DNA from 2 places in the Pseudoalteromonas sp. BMB genome. Region 1 is predicted to be linked to the other one. Evidence: predicted binding sites of a transcription regulator. Region 1 holds the regulator's gene; the other holds the start of a gene.
The links. Region 1 encodes LexA, which represses DNA repair genes until DNA is damaged. Its sites were predicted from a motif close to TACTGTATNNNNATACAGTA; they were not measured.

Region 1 (4,897 bases):
TTTTTGCTGTCTGGGATATAGAGATTTGAGAGATATAAAACCTCGCAAGGCAATCAACACATCGCGAGGTTTTCTAAACCTAAGTAAATGCGCTCCACTCCCACCACAGTATAAGCACAGTGCAACATGGTAGGTGGTTTACCCACCGATGGCTTGCAATTAAGGTTTCCAGTCGATGATAGTGTGGATTACCCATGTGACTCTCTATTTAAAAAATGAGAACATCCTACTTCGTAGCGAGCCAGGGCCAAATAAGAGGTTGATGAAAAGCGTTCATCCATGAACTTCATCGACATTCGAACATCCATGTACATCAAAACCCGTTGCAGCAATGCGACGGGTTTTTTGCTGTCTGGGGTGTAGAGATTTGAGATATAGAAAACCTCGCAAGCCAATCAACACATCGCGAGGTGAACTCGCTCCCACCACAGTATCAGCATAGTGCAACATAGTGGGAGGTGGTTTATCAGCCCTAAATCTTAATAATCTATTTCTTATTACGTAGAGTCGTAGGTTAAGCTCTGAGGCACAGACTTCGTTTCTTGCTTAATGCTGCTCTAATTAATGCTATCAGCAAATACACTTAAAATATGTCGAATAAAGAAACATTTGCGATTTTTTTTGAGCTGTATATACTTACAGTAAATAAACCACTGTATGGAACACCAGTTAATGCGTCCTCTAACAAAACGACAAGAACAAATCTTTGAATTAATAAAAGTATTCATAAAAGATACTGGCATGCCTCCAACTCGTGCAGAAATAGCAGATGCTTTGGGTTTTAAGAGTGCAAATGCAGCGGAAGAACATCTTAAGGCGCTTGCAAAAAAGGGAGTTATCGAAATGGTTCCTGGTGCAAGCCGAGGGATTCGACTTGTAGAGGATGAATCCGAACAACTTGGTTTACCTATTATTGGCCGTGTTGCTGCTGGCGAGCCTATCCTGGCAGAGCAACATGTGGAAAGCCACTTTAATGTAGATGCGAGTTTTTTTAAACCTAATGCTGATTATCTTTTGAGAGTTAATGGTATGAGCATGAAGGATATTGGCATTATGGATGGTGATCTTCTAGCTGTTCACAGGACTCAATTGGCTGAAAATGGCCAAGTGATAGTGGCTCGTGTAGAAGAGGACGTGACTGTTAAACGCTTTGAAAAGAAAGGAAAGAAAGTTTTATTGCATGCTGAGAATGAAGAGTTTAAAGCGATTGAAGTGGATCTTGAGCATCAAAATTTCTCCATTGAAGGGTTAGCCGTCGGCGTTATCCGAAGTGCTGACTGGATGTAGTTTATGAGAGCGAGCGTAGCGTCAAATATAAAGTTGCGCTTGCTTTAACTATATTTTGTTTAAAAAGTGGTAATTAACTTTTCTAACTATGTGAAAGTAGGATGATTATAGTGACTTTAATCATTTAGTAATATTTTTAGTTTTCTGATCTTTATACACTATTTTTCATCATTCTTTGTTTTACCCCCTATAGTCCCCAGTTTTGATTCTAAAGTCGGTCTTCTCAAAAATCTTGCAATTTGTTTGTTTTTTGACTAATTGGTTAATAGTCGTGCAGTAAGTCTATGTACAAATAGACAATATGACAGTCATCCAATAATAACAAAAGACAACCGCGAGTTGTCTTGAAGGAGACGTCAAATGAAAATTTGTCGATTAGTTGTAGCATTCATCGCAGTGCTAATCGCCATGCCCTCACTTGCTAACAGCGCTTACAATATGAGGCAAGGTGTTACAGACATTAGTCATCAAGTGTATGAGCTTCACATGACCATATTTCTAATATGTTGCGTCATTGGGGTTATTGTATTTGGGGTTATGTTTTGGGCGCTTATAAAACACAGAAAGTCAAAAGGCGTTGTTGCAGCGCAATTTCATGAAAGCACCAAAGTGGAAATACTTTGGACTGCAATTCCTTTCCTGATACTCATTGGTATGGCAATACCTGCCACAAAAACGCTTATTGCTATGGAAGACACGAGTAAAGCTGATCTGACCATTAAGGTCACAGGCTCTCAGTGGAAATGGCACTATGAGTATATGGGGCATGATGTTGAGTTCTATTCTTTGCTCTCTACTTCGAAAGATGAAATTAGTGATCTTAAAGAAAAAAATGAAAATTACCTGCTTGAAGTTGATAAGCATTTAGTTATTCCCACCGATAGGAAAGTTCGCTTTTTAATGACCTCAGATGATGTCATCCATTCTTGGTGGGTGCCCGATTTTGCGGTGAAGAAGGATGCCAATCCGGGCTTTATAAATGAGGCATGGACAAAGGTAAACGATGAAGGAATTTACAGAGGCCAATGTGCTGAATTATGTGGCAAAGATCATGGCTTTATGCCTGTCGTCGTCGAGGCCGTAAGCCCTGATAAATTTGATAGTTGGCTCAACGATGCTAAAGCTGAAAAAGCAAAAGCAGAGGCTGAGTCACAAGCAGTTGCCCAACAAACCCTTTCGAAAGAAGAGTTAATGGAGGTTGGTGAACAAACTTACATGGCTTATTGCGCAGCTTGCCATCAACCAACTGGGCTTGGGCTACCAGGTGTCTTCCCTGCAATGAAAGGGAGTAAAGTCGTCACTGGAGATATTAAAGCTCATATAGATATTCTACTTTTAGGTCGACCAGGAACTGCTATGCAATCTTTCGCAAAGCAATTAACAATCAAGCAGATTGCGGGAGTTATCACCTATAAAAGAAATAGCTGGGGTAATGACACCGGCGATGTTATTCAGCCAAGCCAAATACAGCGTGAGATAGATGCATTAGAGGAGGGTAAGTAATGAGTGCCATCGTAGAAGAACATTCACACCATACAGCTCCAAAAGGCTTCAAGCGCTGGCTGTTTACTACCAATCATAAAGACATTGGAACACTGTATTTATTGTTCTCACTAACCATGTTTTTAATTGGTGGTGCTATGGCGATGGTGATCCGCGCCGAGCTTTTCCAACCTGGGTTACAGCTTGTAGATCCGCATTTTTTTAATCAAATGACGACAGTACATGGACTAATAATGGTATTTGGCGCAGTAATGCCCGCATTTACTGGTCTTGCCAACTGGATGATCCCAATGATGATTGGTGCTCCTGATATGGCGTTACCGAGAATGAATAACTGGAGTTTTTGGATACTACCCTTTGCATTTGCAATTTTACTGATGTCGTTATTTTTGGAAGGCGGCGGGCCTGCTTTCGGTTGGACTTTTTATGCGCCACTATCTACAACGTACAGCAATGACAATACTGCATTTTTTGTTTTTGCGATCCATATAATGGGAATTAGCTCTATTATGGGTGCTATCAACGTTATCGTGACCATCGTCAATCTTAGAGCTCCAGGTATGACATGGATGAAGTTACCTTTGTTTGTCTGGACTTGGCTGATAACTGCATTTCTTCTGATTGCTGTTATGCCCGTACTCGCTGGCGCTGTGACTATGGTATTGACTGATAAGTTCTTTGGAACGAGCTTTTTTGATGCAGCAGGTGGTGGTGATCCTGTTATGTTCCAGCATATATTCTGGTTCTTTGGTCATCCTGAAGTGTACATCATGATATTACCTGCCTTCGGCATAATTTCTACGATAGTACCGACATTTTCAAGAAAGAAACTGTTTGGCTATGCATCAATGGTTTATGCAACCGCTTCAATCGCTCTGTTATCGTTCGTCGTTTGGGCTCATCATATGTTTACTACGGGCATGCCTTTAGCTGGTGAGTTGTTTTTTATGTATGCAACTATGCTCATATCAGTGCCCACTGGCGTTAAGGTTTTTAATTGGGTAGCGACAATGTGGCGAGGTGCTATTAGTTTTGAGGTACCCATGCTTTTTGCCATTGCGTTTATCGTACTTTTCACAATTGGCGGATTTTCCGGTTTGATGTTAGCAATTACGCCTGCAGATTTCCAATATCACGATACCTACTTCGTTGTCGCGCATTTCCATTACGTGTTAGTTACGGGAGCTATATTCTCAATAATGGCCGCCGCATATTATTGGTTACCAAAGTGGACAGGGCACATGTTTGATATCAAATTGGCTAAATTTCACTTTTGGCTCTCCTTGGTTAGTGTGAACGTATTGTTTTTCCCAATGCACTTTGTTGGTCTTGCTGGCATGCCAAGGCGGATCCCTGATTATGCTCTACAGTTCGCTGATTTTAACGCGATCATTAGTATCGGAGGGTTTGCATTCGGTCTTTCTCAACTGTTGTTTGTTGCAGTGGTTTATAAATGTATAAAAGGTGGAGAGCAGGCCTCTGGGAAAGTATGGGATGGGGCTGAGGGATTAGAGTGGCAAGTACCATCTCCGGCTCCTTATCATACCTTTTCAACGCCACCGGAGATTAAGTAATGCAACATGGTCGCCTGCTTAAGAAGCTTATTTTGTTGACGCTAGGTATGTTTGCTTTTGCCTTTGCACTGGTTCCTCTATATGACGTTTTTTGTGATGTCACAGGCCTAAATGGTAAGCCATCCATGGAAATCGCAAAGCAGAGCGAGTCAATTGCACAAAGTCGACAAGTAGATGTGAGCTTCACAACGCATAGTCAAAGCCAGGCGCCATTTAAGGTCGATGCAGTCGAGCATTCGGTTAGAGTTCAACCCGGTAAGCTAACCGATGTCAAATTCATTGCAAAAAACTTGAGTGATAGTGAGCGTGTGTTGCAAGCGATCCCTTCAGTGTCTCCAGGGAAAGCGGCAAAGTATTTACACAAAATGGCCTGCTTTTGTTTTGATCAGCAACCAATGAAAGGCAAAGAAGAAGTTGAGTTTGTCTTGAGGTTTTATGTAGATACGGAGCTCCCAAGTGATGTTGAGGAACTCACACTTTCATATACGTTGTTTGATATTACAGAGCGAGTTAGCAAACAAGACAGTGATGGA
Region 2 (4,897 bases), on a different contig from region 1:
ATGATGAACGTGCAGTGCAATTTGTTTGCATACTAAGTCTAAAAACTGGGAATGTTATGAAACAAGCTTCGATTAAAAACAAACTCTTATTCTTTGTAACAGCATTAGTAACGAGTTTGGTTGTTATATTAGTGACAACAATGTGGTTTCACCTTGCAGCAGAAAATACCAAGCAAAGTGAAGGGGTCCAACAAGCGATTTATGATGAAATATCCCAAGGCCTTATCGCTAAAGGTAATCAATATGGGCAACGTGTGGCTGGCTTTATCAATGAAGCCTATCGTGTTCCTTATACTTTGGCGGGTGTACTATCTCATACCGCCACACAGGATCCTCTGAGCCGTGAACAAGTACAAGAAATTGTCAATGGTGCGCTAAAGCAAAATCGCTTTGTGTCTTCTATGTATGCACAGTTTGAACCGAATGGTTACGATGGCAATGATGCCAGTAATCAAGGTGGTTCCAGTCACTCTGTGCCGGGCGCTGGTACCTTAGAGCTCTACTTTACTCAAGAAGCCAATGGTCCGATGCAACAAAAAGTTGAGTCGGCAGAAGAAAAATATGCCGATGCAATCAATGAATTTGGCCTACGAGAAGCCGAGTGGTATCTGTGCGCAAAAGATAAAATAGCGCCTTGTATCATGGAGCCCTATTTATATGAAATTTCTCCGGGCAACAAAATGCTGATGACCTCATTGACTACACCAGTCGTGGTCAATCGTCAATTTAGAGGCTTAGTGGGCGTGGATGTAAATTTGCCGATTTTTCAAACTATGGTCGACGAGCTCTCAAACTCGCTTTACTCAGGAGCCGCTAAGGTAACCTTGTTAAGTGAGCTGGGTCTTGTTGTGGGTTCTAGTCACTACAAGAATTTAGCCCGCCCACTTGCTGAGTCGACAAAGTCAGATAGGGCTGAGGTGTTAAAATCGCTGCACACAGGTTCTGGGATTAAAGAGCTTGGTGAAGATTTAGTCGTAGCAGTACCGATCAACATTGCGTTGCCAAATACCACTTGGTCTCTGGTAATCGAACTACCTAAGGCAATTGCACTTAGTTCTGCTACAACGCTGCAAAGTCAGCTGGAGGAGTCGACAAACTCCGTTGGTCGCTGGATGCTTATTATCGGTATTGTTATTGCTGTTATTGGCATTGCCATTGCGGTGGTATTAGTGAACACAATTATCGGGCCGCTTACGCATATTCAGGAGCGGGTAGAGAACTTAGCTTCTAGCGAAGGCGATTTAACGCATGAGCTAGAAGTGAGTCATCATGCTGAGTTGATTGCCTTGGCGCATGGCTTTAACCGCTTTACTGATAAACTACGAAAGATGATTGATGACCTCAAAGGTCTTGCTGAATCTTCCTATGAGCAGTCGCATCGAACAACAGAAGCCGCGATAAACATCAAAAACAAAGTCGCTAATCAGCATTTGGAAATAGATAGCGTAGTTACTGCAATTAACGAACTTAGTGCAACCGCTTCAGAGGTGGCTCGGGCGTCGGAAAAAGCGGCTGCAAGTACGAATCAGGCCGCTGATCAAGTTCAGCAAAGCGAGCAAAGTATCATTAAAACAACTGAAACGGTGCAATCAATGGCGGATCAAGTTATTGATGCAAAACAAGCGGTCGTGAAGGTATCTGAGCGCAGTAATGATATTTCCAAAATACTAGAAGTGATCAGAGCCATTGCAGAACAAACTAATTTACTGGCCTTAAACGCAGCAATTGAAGCGGCAAGGGCGGGGGAACAAGGGCGCGGCTTTGCGGTTGTTGCCGACGAAGTTCGAGCTTTGGCGTCAAAAACACAGGCCTCAACGGACGACATTAGTAAACTAATAGATAACCTCCAGAGTGAGGTCGCGAATTCAGGTCGGATCATTGAGAGTTCTGTGCAGTTAGGTGAAGACGCAGTGAGTTATTGCCAAGAATCAGCAAGGTTAATGAGTACCCTAGTTGCTGAGCTGACAAGCATTTCTAATGAAGTAACACAAATTGCGACGGCTGCGGAAGAGCAAAGTATGGTTACCGAAGAAATTAATACAAATACAACGGGCATTTCAGATGCCGCTGCTGAGCTTTCGAAGTTCGCAGATGAAGTTGAGCAAGCGGCCAGTTCAATGACGCTGATAGTTGAACAAAAACACAAGCAACTTAATTTATTAAGAACGTAAGTTTGTTGGTTCGCAAAGAGACTGGAGACAGTCTCTTTGCAGCTATGGTGTTTTTCGTCAAAATTCACTATGATAACTGTATCTATATACAGTTAAGCTAATCATGAAACTCTATATCGCAGAAAAACCCTCTTTAGGTCGAGCAATCGCCGATGTCTTACCAAAACCACATAAAAAACAAGATGGTTATATAGAAGTCGCGAATGGTGATGTGGTTTCTTGGTGCATAGGACACCTGTTGGAGCAAGCAGAACCTGAAGACTACGACGCCAAATACAAAAAATGGCAGTTTCATGATCTACCAATCGTGCCGACTCAATGGCAGTTCAAAGCAAAGCCAAAAACAAAAAAGCAGCTTAGCACTTTAAAAAAGTTACTCACAAAAGCCGATGAAATCTACCATGCTGGAGATCCTGATAGAGAAGGGCAATTGCTTGTGGACGAAGTATTTCAATTCGTAAATTTGCCAGAGCGGAAAAGAGCAACGATCCGACGCTTGTTGATCAGTGATTTAAACCCACAAGCTGTGAAAAAGGCTTTGGCTTCGACACGTTCTAATCAAGAATTTGTTCCTTTAAGTGTATCTGCACTTGCAAGAGCTAGAGCGGATTGGCTATTTGGGATGAATTTAACCAGAGCATTTACGTTGGCCGGGCAAAAAGCGGGAGTGAATACCGTTTTGTCGGTTGGCAGAGTGCAAACTCCGGTACTTGGTTTGGTTGTTAGAAGGGATTTAGAAATAGAGAACTTTGTATCTAAACCATTTTATGAGGTGATTGCACACATCAATAAACCAAATTGGGGTGTTTTTGAAGCTAAGTGGGTACCAAGTGAAGCATGTAAGCCCTATATGGACGAAGATGGGCGTGTTCTGGTTAAAGCCTTAGCCGAAAACGTTGCGGATCGGATCAGTCAAAAGCAAGCAACAATAAATAAGGTTGAAACGAAACCAAAAAAGATAAATCCGCCGCTACCCTATAACCTTTCTTCTTTGCAGATTGACGCAAATAAGCGCTACGGTTTATCGGCTCAGCAAGTGTTGGATATTTGTCAGGCACTCTATGAGAAACATAAACTGATCACTTACCCTAGATCTGATAACCGTTATCTACCACAAGAACATTGTGTTGAAAGAGAGCAAGTCATTGCGGCTGCCGAGCACAATCAGGGAATAGAAAGTAAGTTTATTAAGTTAGCTGATATGAACCTAAAAGGCGCGTGTTGGAATGACAAAAAGGTAGAAGCGCATCACGCTATCATTCCAACCACTAAAAAGCTCCGCAGTGCTCAGCTTGGGCATAGAGAATTGCAGGTCTATCAACTTATCTCTGTACAGTACCTTGCGCAATTCTTTCATCCCTACCGCTACAACGAAACTAAAGTGGAGTTGGAGATTAGTGGTGGTCAATTCAAAGCACAAGCGAAGCAAATAACAGATCAAGGATTCAAGATACTGTTTAAAGGTCATGAGGTAGAAAAAGAAAGCCTATTGCCGGAGTTACAGGTGGGAGAGCAACTTTTATGTGAGAGAGGTGAAGTTAAAGAAAAACAAACTCAGCCGCCAAAGCATTACACTGAAGCCACCTTATTAGGTGCAATGACAGGTATTGCGCGGTTTGTTTCCGATCAATCTATCAAAAAGGTATTGAAAGACACTGACGGGCTTGGCACTGAAGCAACGCGGGCCGGAATTATTGAGCTTTTGTTTAGACGGCAGTTTCTTAGACGAGAAGGTAAGACGATTTATTCTACGGCGCTGGGAAAAGCATTTATTCAAACCCTACCTGAGTCACTTTCATTACCAGACAGAACTGCGCTCTGGGAGTCATTGCTTGGAAAGATCGCCAATAAGGAAACGTCGTATAATCAATTTATGCAACCGCTTTGTGATGAGTTAGGTGGATTTATTGACAGCGCTCAGTCTATCAATACAAATGCACTGAAAGGTGTTCCTGTACCTGCATTTAAAAAACGTGGGGCAAGAAAGGGGAAATTTACCCGAAAGAGAAAGCCAAGCTCTACATAATTGTTTTCTTGGCTTGGTTGTAAATTCAGATAGTGTCACTATATCAACCATATTAATTACTCAGACAGAAAATAGAATATGAGCAATAAAATCCAACTAACCCCTGAAAACATTCAGCAAGTAATAACCGATCCAAATCCAGAGAAAGTGTTATTGCTGACCTTTTATAGCAATCAAAATCCTGAATGTGTTCAGCAAGACCAGATATTGGAGAGGATAGCGGCAGCTTATAGTGAGCATATAACCGTAGGCGTTATTGATTGTGATGTCCAACAAGCTCTGGCATCTCAACTCGCTCAGCAAATTGGTTTACAAGCTTTGCCAACGATTGTGATTTTAAAAGGTGGTGCGCCAGTAGATATGCTGGCAGGGGCAAAAACAGAAGAAGAAATTAAAGAAGCTTTGTCTGAGCATTTACCATCACCTGAAGTTATTTTACTTGATCAAGCGAAGCAGTTCCTCGCAAGCGGTGACCTAAATAATGCCTTTGGCTATGCGAAGAAGGCATACGACATTGACAGTAGTAACACTCGGGTTAAGTTGGTGTTTGCGGATATCTGTATGCAAATTCAAAAATTTGATGAAGCTCAAGCGTTATTAGATTCTATAAATGAAGAACAGCGAGACCCGTATTACCACAATTTAGTCGCTAAATTGGCGCAAGCTGCGGCTGCACAAGATTCACCAGAGGTAAAGCGTC

Region 2: BB427_RS12385 (DNA topoisomerase III) is a predicted target of LexA. The motif match lies at 2,246-2,265, and genes of this name have one in related genera.

Annotation. Positions count from the first base shown of each region.
Region 1 covers NZ_MBQA01000210.1:53,100-57,996, reverse strand. Annotated here, with positions in the region: gene lexA (transcriptional repressor LexA) at 673-1,287, shown strand; gene coxB (cytochrome c oxidase subunit II) at 1,648-2,790, shown strand; gene ctaD (cytochrome c oxidase subunit I) at 2,790-4,364, shown strand; gene BB427_RS22215 (cytochrome c oxidase assembly protein) at 4,364-4,897, shown strand, end outside.
Region 2 covers NZ_MBQA01000163.1:570-5,466, reverse strand. Annotated here, with positions in the region: gene BB427_RS12390 (methyl-accepting chemotaxis protein) at 57-2,171, shown strand; gene BB427_RS12385 (DNA topoisomerase III) at 2,275-4,197, shown strand; gene BB427_RS12380 (tetratricopeptide repeat protein) at 4,276-4,897, shown strand, end outside.